Linked DNA regions of Methanothermobacter thermautotrophicus. The protein of the gene in region 2 binds, or shares a complex with, the protein of the main gene of each other region. Links are inferred from orthologs where the notes say so. Each region holds a gene or a part of one and is shown on either strand. Other genes may lie near its edges.

Region 1 (2,960 bases), on a different replicon or contig from region 2:
CAAGTTTCTTAACAGGCTTGTTACCGGATGGGAGTGGACGTGGGTAACCCCTGTAACCGGCAGTGACACGTCTGAACTGCCTCTGACCCCACTTAAGTTCACTGGCCTTTCTTCTCTTGGACTCCAGTACCTCGTGAACGGTGTGTTTTCTACAGTTTGGACAGTAAGTTCTTCTTTCCTTAGGAATCTTCATATCTAATCACCTCTTAAGTGAAAAAGTAAGCCTTTAAAATAACTGGAACTTTTTTTATACTGGGTTAGTATATCTCAAATCTCTATTTATACCTTTGTATGTGCACACTGGTGTTTCACCGAACATTCAAAATGGCCCTCCAGTTGATCCACCAGGCGCAGGGACTTCTCTGCTTCTCATTGAAGGGTGCTGGATCTTCAGAGATTGGGAGAGCCTCCTGAAAATTAAAGCCCTACGAATACCTTATCCTCCGACCCTTCTTTGCATTTATGAATACATTTGCATTCAGTGATGGGAGCGTGACTATGTCCTGTGGCTGGAATGGGCCATAGATCTTTTCATCCACACCCATTATTCTGGCGGGTACCTCCTCGAATATCAGCACGGTCTCAATATCCCCGTCTCCACTTCCCCCGGGATCTGTTTTTAAGGACCTTGTGGGGTCATTTCGAGGTTCAGAATCATCCAGAACACCCTTCCAGGATGGCTCATGTTTTACTTCCGACTTCCCATCGTCTGATTCAACCTCTATGGAGGGAATTATCCTCGCCCTGAATTCCCTCAGGGTTTCTACCAGTGAAAAGTAGAGTTCCTCCTCCTCTGGTGTCATGTTGAGGGGGGTTGTATCCTGGAGGTCAAACTGTGGCTTGCCATTGAAGAGGTGGTATGACCTCTGGACGTTCATGACCGCACTATCGGTTATCTTGTGCTCCCTTCTCTCACAGATCTCAGTGGCTATTCTCTGGGTGTCCCTTATGAGGTAGTGCTCCTTGGCGAAGGGGTCATTGCCAACGGCCTCAAGGAGGTCCTCTATGTAACTGTGAACCCTCTCATAGAAGTCATCCCCAACCCTTGCAAGGCCGCTTTCAGATCTCTCCTTTTTCTGAATCCTCCTTAGTTTCTGAAAGAATTCGTCCAACCCCATTCCTCACCTTTAAGTTATTCCTCTGCCTCTATTCTTGGAGCAAGGAGGAAGCTGAGTTCACCCTCTTTACTCGCCATCTTCAGGGTCAGTTTGAGGGGCATGTCATCTCCCAGGTTGATTATTGCGGTTTCACTGAATTTATCTGCCTTTAGCATCTCCTTGATCTTATCAAGGGAATATATGCTCCTTGCAGGTTTACCTATCTTTTCACCGTGGAGGTATTCCATCTGGGCGTCTCCAAATTCTCCCTCAGCTGAGGCTATGAAACGGTCCTCGTCCACACGGAATGTTATCTTATCTGAGAATATGTCTATGTCAGCTATTGAGTCCTTGAGGAGCTGGAATGGCACCTCAAATTCGTTCTCATACTCAATCTCAGGAGGACTTGGGGTTTCGTATTCTATGTCGATCAGCCTTATCTTGAATGTCCTTACTGCTTCGCCCTCGAACTGGATTATCAGGTTACCCTCATCGGTTGAGAGTATGACCCTGTCATTTGCCTTGGCCCTCTTGAGGACCTTCATGAGTTCCTCTGTGTCCACGTTTATCTTCTCTGGTTCATCACAGACGTACTCATCGAAGAGTTCTGCCTTCAGTTCGAGGTGTACGTATGTGATATGGGACCTGTCAAGGGCGTCCAGACGCATGCCCTCGGCGCTTAGCTGTATCTGAACCTCGTCAACGATGGATGATATGGCATCGAAACTCGTCCTTAAAATGTTAGGGTCATTCAATTCTGCCTTGAACATTTTCGTCCTCCTTATCCTATATAGCTAAATATTGGGGTCATGATTTATATACTATTCATCTTCTTCTTTCTCTTCCCCTCTTTCAGCCTTCTTAACCTGTTTATAGAACCCCCCAAGGGGTGTGCCCCCTATGATGCTCTGGATCATGAAGGCCCCTACCAGCAGCAGCCCGGTGAGGATGAGGAATGCTGCGATGACGGTGTTCTCTCCTGAGACCACATTGTCAACAACCCTGTCTGATGATCCGAGGATCGTGATTACGCCTGTCAGCACAAGGATGACACCAACTACCATTGCAGTGTACTTAAGTATATCGTCACGGTGTTCCATGATCAGGGTCACCGGGAATCCATGCTCTGATTCATCCTCATGTAACTCCTCCCAGGCCCTTTTAAGGAGCACCCTTAGGCCCCCCAAATACCTGCCTTTCTTACCATTATCAGAGCCTTCATCAGCCATCTGCTCACCATTTTTCAATCATATTCTCTCCAGGTGTGCTTGCAGCGTGTGCATCTGAAGAATCGCGTCTCTGATTCATCAGCCCTTCTCGTCTGCTGCAGCCACCAGAAGGCCTCCATGTTACCACATTTCGGGCATTCAACCCTTGTGGTTGGGAGAGTGTTTACATCTTCGCCCGTGAATATTATTGTCTCCTTCGCCTCAACTTCCTCTGAGACACTGTACTTTTCTTTTAGCTTATCGGTGATATCCTTTTCATAGCCACACTGACACTTAAATTTACCCTTCTCTGGAAACATTACAGCTCCGCAGTTAGGACAAAACTCCATCTTCTTCCTCCTGGTCAGAGAACCTGAAACCTTTTTGATTTCTAGAGTTTTTCTCCAAGGACATTTATAACAATTTTGATTGTGCATGGACATGATATCAGAATGATGTCTGTGACAGATGCCCTCAGCAGGACCTATTCTCCACCACATGTCTCCTGAAATCATCCAGGATCTTTTTGTGGTCAAATGCGAGTTCAAGATCATTTATATCATCAATTTGGAATATTCCGACATCGGCAGCATCTGAACCAGCCTCCGCTTCACCTGACACTGGCCTGGCGGTGAAGCACACGCTGACAGTGTGT
Region 2 (8,334 bases):
TATTACAAAAGAATTGGTATGGACACCATCACTCATTCTTACAAGATCTGATTCATGAACTCCAGTGCACTGAATGGCGTTATTGAGGGCCTCCCTGAGTTCAGTGATCTCCCCGGAGATTAACACAGGAGACCCATTAATTATTTTTAAGTGATGACCCACAACCTATTATCTACAGACAAGGAACTCCAACATGTTAATCGGGTGATGCGATGCCATACAGAGTTAAAGATATTTCATTGGCCCCTCAGGGCGAAAAAAAGATCAGATGGGTTCAGGAACACATGCCTGTACTTGAAAGGATAAAAAGTGACTTCTCAGAGGAGAAACCCTTCAGGGGGGTCACCATAGGATCCTGTCTTCACCTCGAACCAAAGACCATAAACCTTGGCCTCACACTCAAGGCTGGAGGTGCAGAGGTCGCCATGACCGGATGCAACCCCCTATCAACCCAGGACGACGCCACAGCCGCCGGGGCGAAGATGGGACTCAACATGTACGGGTGGCGTGGGGAGACAAAGGAGGAGTACTATGAGAACATACACCGCGTCCTTGACCATGAACCGGAGATCCTCATCGATGACGGTGCAGACATGATATTCCTTGTCCACCGGGAGAGACCAGAACTCCTTGATGGGATAATAGGTGCCTGTGAAGAGACAACCACAGGTATAAACCGGCTTAGGGCCATGGCAGCCGACGGAGCCCTCAAGTTCCCTGTGATGGCTGTGAACGACGCCTACACCAAGTACCTCTTCGACAACCGCTACGGTACCGGACAGTCAACCTTTGACTCCATAATGGGGACCACAAACATGCTGATAGCCGGGAAGACCGTCGTGGTATGCGGCTACGGCTGGTGCGGTCGAGGTATAGCCATGAGGGCTGAGGGGCTTGGAGCCAGCGTAATAGTGACCGAAGTGGATCCTATAAGGGCTCTTGAAGCCCGTATGGATGGTTTCAGGGTTATGAAGGTTTCGGATGCTGTTAGGGAGGCTGATATACTTATAACAGCCACAGGGAACACCGATGTTGTTTCTGAATCTGAATTCCTGAACATGAAGGATGGCTGTGTAATGGCAAACTCCGGCCACTTCAACGTCGAGATAAACAGGGATGTCCTTGAAGAACTATCAAGGGATAAGAGGGAGGTTAAGGAGGACATCGAGTTATTCATAATGCCTGATGGACGTAAATTATACCTCCTGGCTGATGGAAGGCTGGTAAACCTTGCATCCGAGCGCGGCCAGGGCCACCCCGCAGAGATAATGGATATGAGCTTTGCAATGCAGGCACTATCAGCAAGACACCTCCTCCATGAGAAACCAGACCCTGGCGTCTACAGGGCACCCGATGAAATAGACATGATGGTTGCCCGGATGAAACTCGATGCCATGGGCATTGAGATCGACGAACTCACAGAAGAACAGAGGCTTTACCTTGAAAACTGGGAAGAAGGGACCTGATCTATCTGCGGGTGACCATATTGGGATTTTTCAGATTCATAGATAAGGGGGATGGCCCTGTAAGGTTATTTGTGGGTGGTGTGCATGGAAGGGAAGGCCTCACAACCATAAGGGCCCTCCGGAGGCTGGGTTTCAATGACATAAAGCGTGGCAGGCTGATCATATACAGCTGCAACCCCACCCCCTACATAAGCACCCTGAACCCCGACTACTACACGACCCCCCGGGGGAAGGAGATACTTGGACTCATAGAGAGGTACCGACCATCAACCTACCTGGAGGCCCACTGCTACCGCAGGGAGAACTACGGCAGGCTCACAGATCCTTCAAGGAAGGCGTCTGAGGGTGTGCCCCCCCTCATAGAACTTGAAGAGGGTGTGCTTATAGGATCTGTGTCTCCACACATACGCAAGAAGCTCTTCAGGCGGGAGGATATCTGTCTCACAGTTGAGATGCCATGCCTGGATGGGGGATCCGATAAGAGTCTTGAGGTCTATGTGGAATTTCTGAGGACAGTTGCCTCCTCAGAAACAAGAGAAGAACTTGAACTTCGCCTTGGAAAGAGGTACCCTGAACAGGTTGAAACCGCTAGAATATATGCCCGGGAGTTCTTCGGGGAGTACCCCCCATTCTAAATCAAATCCGCTTTGCAGGTTCAGAATCCTCAGGGACAGCAGGGAACCTGAATGGCCGAATATATACAGCCTGTCAGGACAATGACAGAATCCAACAGCATAGCCCCAGGGCAGGATAGTATAGACGTCAACCCAGATCATGGAGGGACACCAGATAAAAGGACAGAATATGAGATGGATTGGAGTTTCCATAAATATCAAGAGGGTGAGAGAATCAGCAGGGTGAAATCATACATAAAGAGGCTCATAAGGCTTGTTGAAATGGAGAGGGAAGCCGAGATAAACGCCATGATGAATGAGATAAGGAGGCTCTCCCCCCGCCAGCGTGAGAGAGTCGGGAGGGCAGTGAATGGGTTGAACGGTAAGATAACCGGGAGGGAGCTCGGATTTCACCTTGTCAAGTATGGAAGGCGGGACCCGATAGACACCCAGATATCCGTGGGTGACCTCGTCCTGATAAGCCGGGGAGATCCCCTCAGAAGCGACCTTACCGGTACCGTTGCAGCGAAGGGTAAGAGGTTCCTGGTTGTTGCCCTTGAAAATGTGCCCAGGTGGGCCCTCAAAAATGTCAGGATAGACCTCTACGCCAATGATGTGACCTTCCAGAGGATGATTGACAACCTCAAATCCCCAACCAGAAACGTGCTCAGGGTCCTGGGTTTCCTGTGCGGTACAGAGGAACCTTCAGGTGGGGCTGATTCGGTTGATTTCCATACTGTGGACCCTGAACTCAACGAATCGCAGAGGGAAGCCATCGGTAGGGCCCTTGGATCAGAGGATTTCTTTCTGATACACGGCCCCTTCGGAACCGGTAAAACCCGCACGCTCCATGAGCTCATAAGGCAGGAGGTCATGAGGGGCAGCAGGGTCCTTGTAACCGCCGAGAGCAACGCCGCCGTTGATAACCTCCTGGAGGGAATCGCAGGGCATGTTAGATGCGTCCGCCTGGGGCACCCCCAGAGGGTTTCAAGGGAAAACCTCAGGGAGACCCTCGCCTATAAAATTGAAAATCACCCCGAATACAGGACTGTCCTGAAATACCAGGAGAAGATCGATGAGCTCATAGAAGAGCGTGAGAGGCACCAGAAACCAACACCACAGCTAAGGAGGGGCCTCAGTGACACACAGATACTCATCAACGCCACGAAGAGGAGGGGTGCGAGGGGCGTCTCACCTAACGTCATGATCTCAATGGCCAGGTGGATAGAGACCAACAAAAGGATAGATGAGCTCCACAGCAGGCTTCAGGAGGCCGAGATGAGAATCGTTGACAGGATAATCATGGAGAGTCAGGTGGTCCTTTCAACCAACTCCTCGGCGGCACTGGAGTACATAGACGGTGTAAGCTTCGATGCTGTCATCGTTGATGAGGCATCCCAGGCAACAATACCCAGCATACTCATACCCCTTGCACGTGCACCAAGATTCGTACTGGCAGGGGACCACAGGCAGCTTCCGCCCACAATACTCAGCAGGGACGCATCCGAACTTGAGAGGACCCTCTTTGAAGAGCTCATTGGACGCCACCCTGAGAGGTCCTGGATGCTGAACTGCCAGTACCGCATGCACCCTGATATAATGGAGTTTCCCAACCGTGAATTCTATGGGGGTAGAATAAGGGCCCATCCATCCCTTGAGAGGATATCCATCATGGACATCATTGGGGATGTCCCTGACTCAGGTATCTGCCGGAAACTCGCAGATCCTCGGCCCGTCCTCTTCATTGACACCTCAAGACTGGATGGTGGTGAACGCAGGTTAAAGGGTTCAACCTCCATACAGAACCCCCTTGAAGCGGACCTTGCAGTCCTATTATCCCGTTCCCTCATGAGGATGGGTGTTAAGGCAGATGCCATCGGCATAATAACCCCCTACGATGACCAGGTGGACCTCATATCCTCAATGGTGGATGTTGAGGTGAACAGTGTTGACGGCTTCCAGGGCCGTGAAAAGGATGTTATAATAATATCAATGGTTAGAAGCAACAGGAATGGTGGAATCGGGTTCCTGAAGGATCTGAGGCGTCTAAACGTTTCACTCACCCGTGCCAGGCGTAAGCTAATAATAATCGGGGATAGCAGGACACTCTCAGCCCACCCCGCCTACAGGAGACTCATTGAATTCTGCAGTAAGAGGGGATTCCTGGATGAACCCGACCTCGAGGAGGTAAGGGAGTGGGGGACTTCATAACCTGTGCAGAATAAACACCTGATAAGGACATTGGTAAGAAGCCGGAACAGAGCAAAATTAATTGTTCCAGCATTCCAGATGGAACTGCTTCAATTGCCAGATTGGTGCATCTAGAACCAGTCCTCGAGGCTTTTCTGTGTGGAGGACACCCCCTCAAATTTTTTAAGTGCCGCCCTCACACGTTCCTCTGAAAAACCGTGTTCAAGGCAGAGGAACTCGATAACACCATCCACGTCAGGTTTTCTCCACCGGATCTCATAGTCCTCTGAAACCTCTGGCTCCAGGAAGATCCTCCTTAGGACCTCAGGGTCGCCGCCTATGTCAGCTTCAAGGTCCCTGATGACCTTGAAAATGTCACCCTTCTCCCTTATGAGTTTGAGTCCGCGCCTTGCACCTATTCCCCTCACACCCTCATTGAAGTCGGTGCCAACCAGGAGCGCCATGTCAACGAGCTGTTTGTGGCTTATTGAGAGTTCCCTAAGGGTTGACTCGAGTTCAATGATCTCGGGGTCCTCAAGTTTTCCGCTTAGTGTGAGGTTTCTTAGAACTCTGGGGGCGCCGAAGAGGAGGCAATCATAGTCCTGGGATGCCACTGCCCATGCATCGCCCCTCTTAACCATGTAGGATGCCTGGGCCTCCCCCTCTCCTGGTGCCTGTACATAAGGTATCCCGAGGAGTTCCAGGAGCCTCTTTGAACTTTCTACTATATCCTGGGACATCCTTGAGGACCTTACAGCATATTTCCTTGCCCTATCAATGTCTCCCTCCTCAAGGGCCCTCTTCCACTCCATCTCCGATTTCTTCCGGTCATCAACCCTCCTGCTCACGGTCTCTCCCTTGAGGTGGTGGGACCGCCCATCGAAGACATATACTGGCCTTATCTCCCTCTCCATGACTGCGGCTGTCCTGTAGAGTATGCCGCTGAGGTGTGATGTTACTCTACCCATGGAATCCATGAGGGGTGTTCCATCCCTCTGCCTTATACTTGATAGGAACTGGTAGAGGGTGTTGGCTGCGTCGACTGCCACCGATCTACCCCTCAGGTCCTCGAGGCGTATCCTTCGTGGCGATACAACATCCCTGAGTTTAACTCCCATCTGAACACCCCCTGATCTTTAAAACTCCTCCCTGAACCATTCAAAGGGGAAGGTCTCCTTTATCCTTATGAGAACCTCGCCCTCATGGATGATGTTGTAGGTCCTTGTTAGCATGGGGGAGTCAGTCCCGAATATCTCCCTCAGCTGGGGGGTCGGATCCTCAATATCCAGGACCTCTATCTCCCTCCTTGACTCTATGTTATGCTTCCTGAGAATCCTCCCGATGGGTATATCGGCCCTTATAAGGTCCTCCCTGAATCCATCGTCGAGCCTTGAAAGGGGTATGTATGATACGGCATGTATTAGGGGCTCCCTGTTTCCTATGACAACAACCCTGTAGTTCACAGGATCTCCCAGGGATATTTTTAGTTTATCTGCTATCTCCTGGTTGCATGGCATGAATTCCTGTTTTAGGGTCCTTATGGTCACCGTCCCCCGCAGGACGTCAAGTATCCTTGTCACCGAGCCGTCTGTTGAGAGCAGTATCTTCTGGGTGTTTGAGAGTTTCCCTATGAGCCTCTCAATACGCTCAATCTCCTCCATGACATTAACATCCATTTCCTGCCTCCTGTTCAGGGGCGCTTATTACCCCTTCAATGGCTGATTCTGCGACAACTGCCGGGTTGGCCAGGTAGACACTGGATGATGGGTCACCCATCCTTCCCCTGAAGTTCCTGTTGGTTGTTGCTATGCTGACCTCCCCTGGAGCAAGGACTCCCATGTGGGCTCCCAGACAAGGCCCGCAGCCAGGGTTGCATACTATGGCCCCTGCCCTGATGAAGGTCTCTATTATACCGTCCTCCAGTGCCCTGAGGTAGATCTCCCTTGATGCTGGTGAGACTATGAACCTCACATCCTCATGGACCTTCCTGTCGCCTATAACCTCTGCAGCGATTTTCAGGTCCTCGTATCGGCCGTTGGTGCATGAACCCAGGAAGGCCTCGTCTATGTGGGTTCCCTGGACCCTGTGGACAGGGCAGACGTTGTCCACGTCGTCTGGGCAGGCCACCTGGGGTTCAAGGTCTGAGACATCGAATTGATGATCTTCAATGTACTGGCTGTCCTCATCTGAACTGTAAACCCTGAAGTCCCTGCCTGTGCGCGCCCTCAAATAGTCCAGCGTCTCCCTGTTGGGCTCCATTATACCGTTCTTTGCACCCATCTCAACTGCCATGTTGCAGATGGTCATCCTCCCTGCAACATCCATGCTCTCGATGGTGTCACCTGTGAACTCCACGGAACGGTAGGTTGCACCATCAACACCAATCTCGCCTATAATGTGGAGGATGACGTCCTTTGCATAGACGTGTCCCCTGAGTTTCCCTGTGACCTCCATCCTCATTGCCTCAGGTACCATGAACCAGGTCCTGCCTGTTGCAAAGACCATGGCCATGTCAGTGGCCCCCATACCAGTTGCGAAGGCCCCGAAGGCCCCGTAGGTGCATGTGTGGGAGTCCGCCCCGACGATGACCATCCCGGGCCTTAAAAATCCCTTCTCTGGCAGGACCTGGTGGCATATGCCTGCTGCGTTCTGGAATATGTTCACTATACCCTGTTCCCTGGCGAATTCCCTTGTGACCTTCTGGAACTCAGCAGCACCGATTGTGTTGGGTGGTACGTTGTGGTCAAATACCATGACTATCCTCTCAGGGTCCCAGACCCTGCCGGGGCCTCCCCTTGAGGCTATGTCCCTGAAGGTCCTGATGGTGGGGGGTGAGGTGCCGTCATGGGTCATGGCGAGGTCAACCCCTGCCTCTATTATCTCGCCGGGTGTGACCTCCCTCAGTCCTGCTGCCTCTGCAAGGATCTTCTCCGTCATGTTCATTTTAACCACCTAGAAGTCTACGGGTCCCCTTACGGATTTCACGATTCTATAGAAGAGTTCATCGTTGATGTACCTGCCCTTCTCCCTGTTTTTCTTTACCTCCTCGACTATCCTGCAGAGTTCCTCCCGGGTAACATCGATGCCGTACTCCTCAAGTTTGGCCTTGACTGCACGGCACCCTGAGTGTTTACCCAGCACTATCTTGCGCTGGTGACCTATCATCTCAGGGAGGAAGGGCTCATAGGTCAGGGGCTCCTCTATGACTGCGTCGACGTGTATACCTGATTCATGCCTGAATACGTTCCTGCCGACTATGGGCTTGTTCTCAGGGACCTTCATTCTTGTGTGTCTCTCCACCAGCCTTGAGAGTTCATATAGGACGCCCACATTGAATCCAAGGTCAACCTCGTAGATTATCTGGAGGGCCATGATCAGTTCTTCAAGGGACGTGTTGCCTGCTCTTTCACCTATACCGTTAACGGTTGTTGAAACTGCAGTTCCACCTGCAAGCAGCCCTGCTATTGAGTTTGATAGGGCCATTCCAAAGTCGTTGTGGCAGTGCAGTGCTATGTCAACCTTTATGTCCCTGCGCAGTTCCCTTACAAGGTAGTCCATGCCCTGGGGGCTTATGGCGCCCACGGTATCTGCAATGTGGACCCTATCTGCACCATAGTTTTCGGCCCTGCGGTATATCTGCTTGAGGAAGTCAAGGTCCGTCCTTGTTGCATCCTCTGCTGAAAATGCCAGGAAGAGTCCATGGTCCTTGGCATACTCTATGGAGTTCATGCAGACGTTCAGAGCCTCTTCCCTTGTGAGTTTAAGTTTGTGTTTCAGGTGGAGGTCTGATGTTGCCATGAATGTTATGACACCATCCACGTCACAGTCTATTGCTGCATCTATGTCATCCTTCTTTGTCCTGCAGAGTGCCAGTATCTCTGCATTGAGGCCCTCATTTGCAATGGTCTTCACTGAAACTCTTTCCTGTTCTGATACAACGGGGAAGCCACTCTCTATCTGATGTATGCCGAGTTCATCAAGTTTTCTGGCTATTTCAAGTTTTTCTTCTGTTCCGAGGCATACACCGGGGGTCTGTTCCCCGTCACGCAGTGTTGTATCGTAAA

What was found.
Region 1: the proteins of fen (region 2) and pcn are in contact, whole or in part, in a crystal structure (PDB 1RXZ), measured with the Archaeoglobus fulgidus proteins. The link is inferred for Methanothermobacter thermautotrophicus from one-to-one orthologs. Residues at the interface, in WP_010877775.1 of Archaeoglobus fulgidus: Lys326, Ser327, Thr328, Gln329, Ala330, Thr331, Leu332, Glu333, Arg334, Trp335, Phe336; in WP_010877842.1 of Archaeoglobus fulgidus: Asn43, Val44, Ala45, Met46, Pro120, Arg121, Pro123, Leu125, Gln151, Met192, Ser194, Asn218, Tyr219, Pro220, Ile237, Leu238, Ala239, Pro240, Arg241, Ile242, Glu243, Ser244.

The regions. Positions count from the first base shown.
Region 1 is NZ_QKOF01000006.1:67,870-70,829, reverse strand. It holds pcn (proliferating cell nuclear antigen (pcna)), read right to left. Parts: upstream 1,868-2,960; coding sequence 1,133-1,867; downstream 1-1,132. Other genes in the region: DNK57_RS04650 (NUDIX domain-containing protein), read right to left, coding at 2,780-2,960; DNK57_RS04655 (transcription factor S), read right to left, coding at 2,341-2,655; DNK57_RS04660 (hypothetical protein), read right to left, coding at 1,919-2,326; DNK57_RS04670 (DNA replication complex GINS family protein), read right to left, coding at 426-1,112; DNK57_RS04675 (50S ribosomal protein L44e), read right to left, coding at 1-193.
Region 2 is NZ_QKOF01000005.1:98,455-106,788, forward strand. What follows is about bases 3,396-6,278. They hold fen (flap endonuclease-1), read right to left. Parts: upstream 5,389-6,278; coding sequence 4,402-5,388; downstream 3,396-4,401. Other genes in these bases: DNK57_RS03060 (IGHMBP2 family helicase), read left to right, coding at 3,396-4,291; DNK57_RS03070 (chorismate--pyruvate lyase family protein), read right to left, coding at 5,407-5,946; hacA (homoaconitase large subunit), read right to left, coding at 5,936-6,278. Also shown: ahcY (adenosylhomocysteinase), read left to right, coding at 213-1,466; DNK57_RS03055 (DUF2119 domain-containing protein), read left to right, coding at 1,478-2,101; more of DNK57_RS03060, read left to right, coding at 2,153-3,395; more of hacA, read right to left, coding at 6,279-7,213; DNK57_RS03080 (homocitrate synthase family protein), read right to left, coding at 7,223-8,334. UniProt on the Methanocaldococcus jannaschii protein: Structure-specific nuclease with 5'-flap endonuclease and 5'-3' exonuclease activities involved in DNA replication and repair.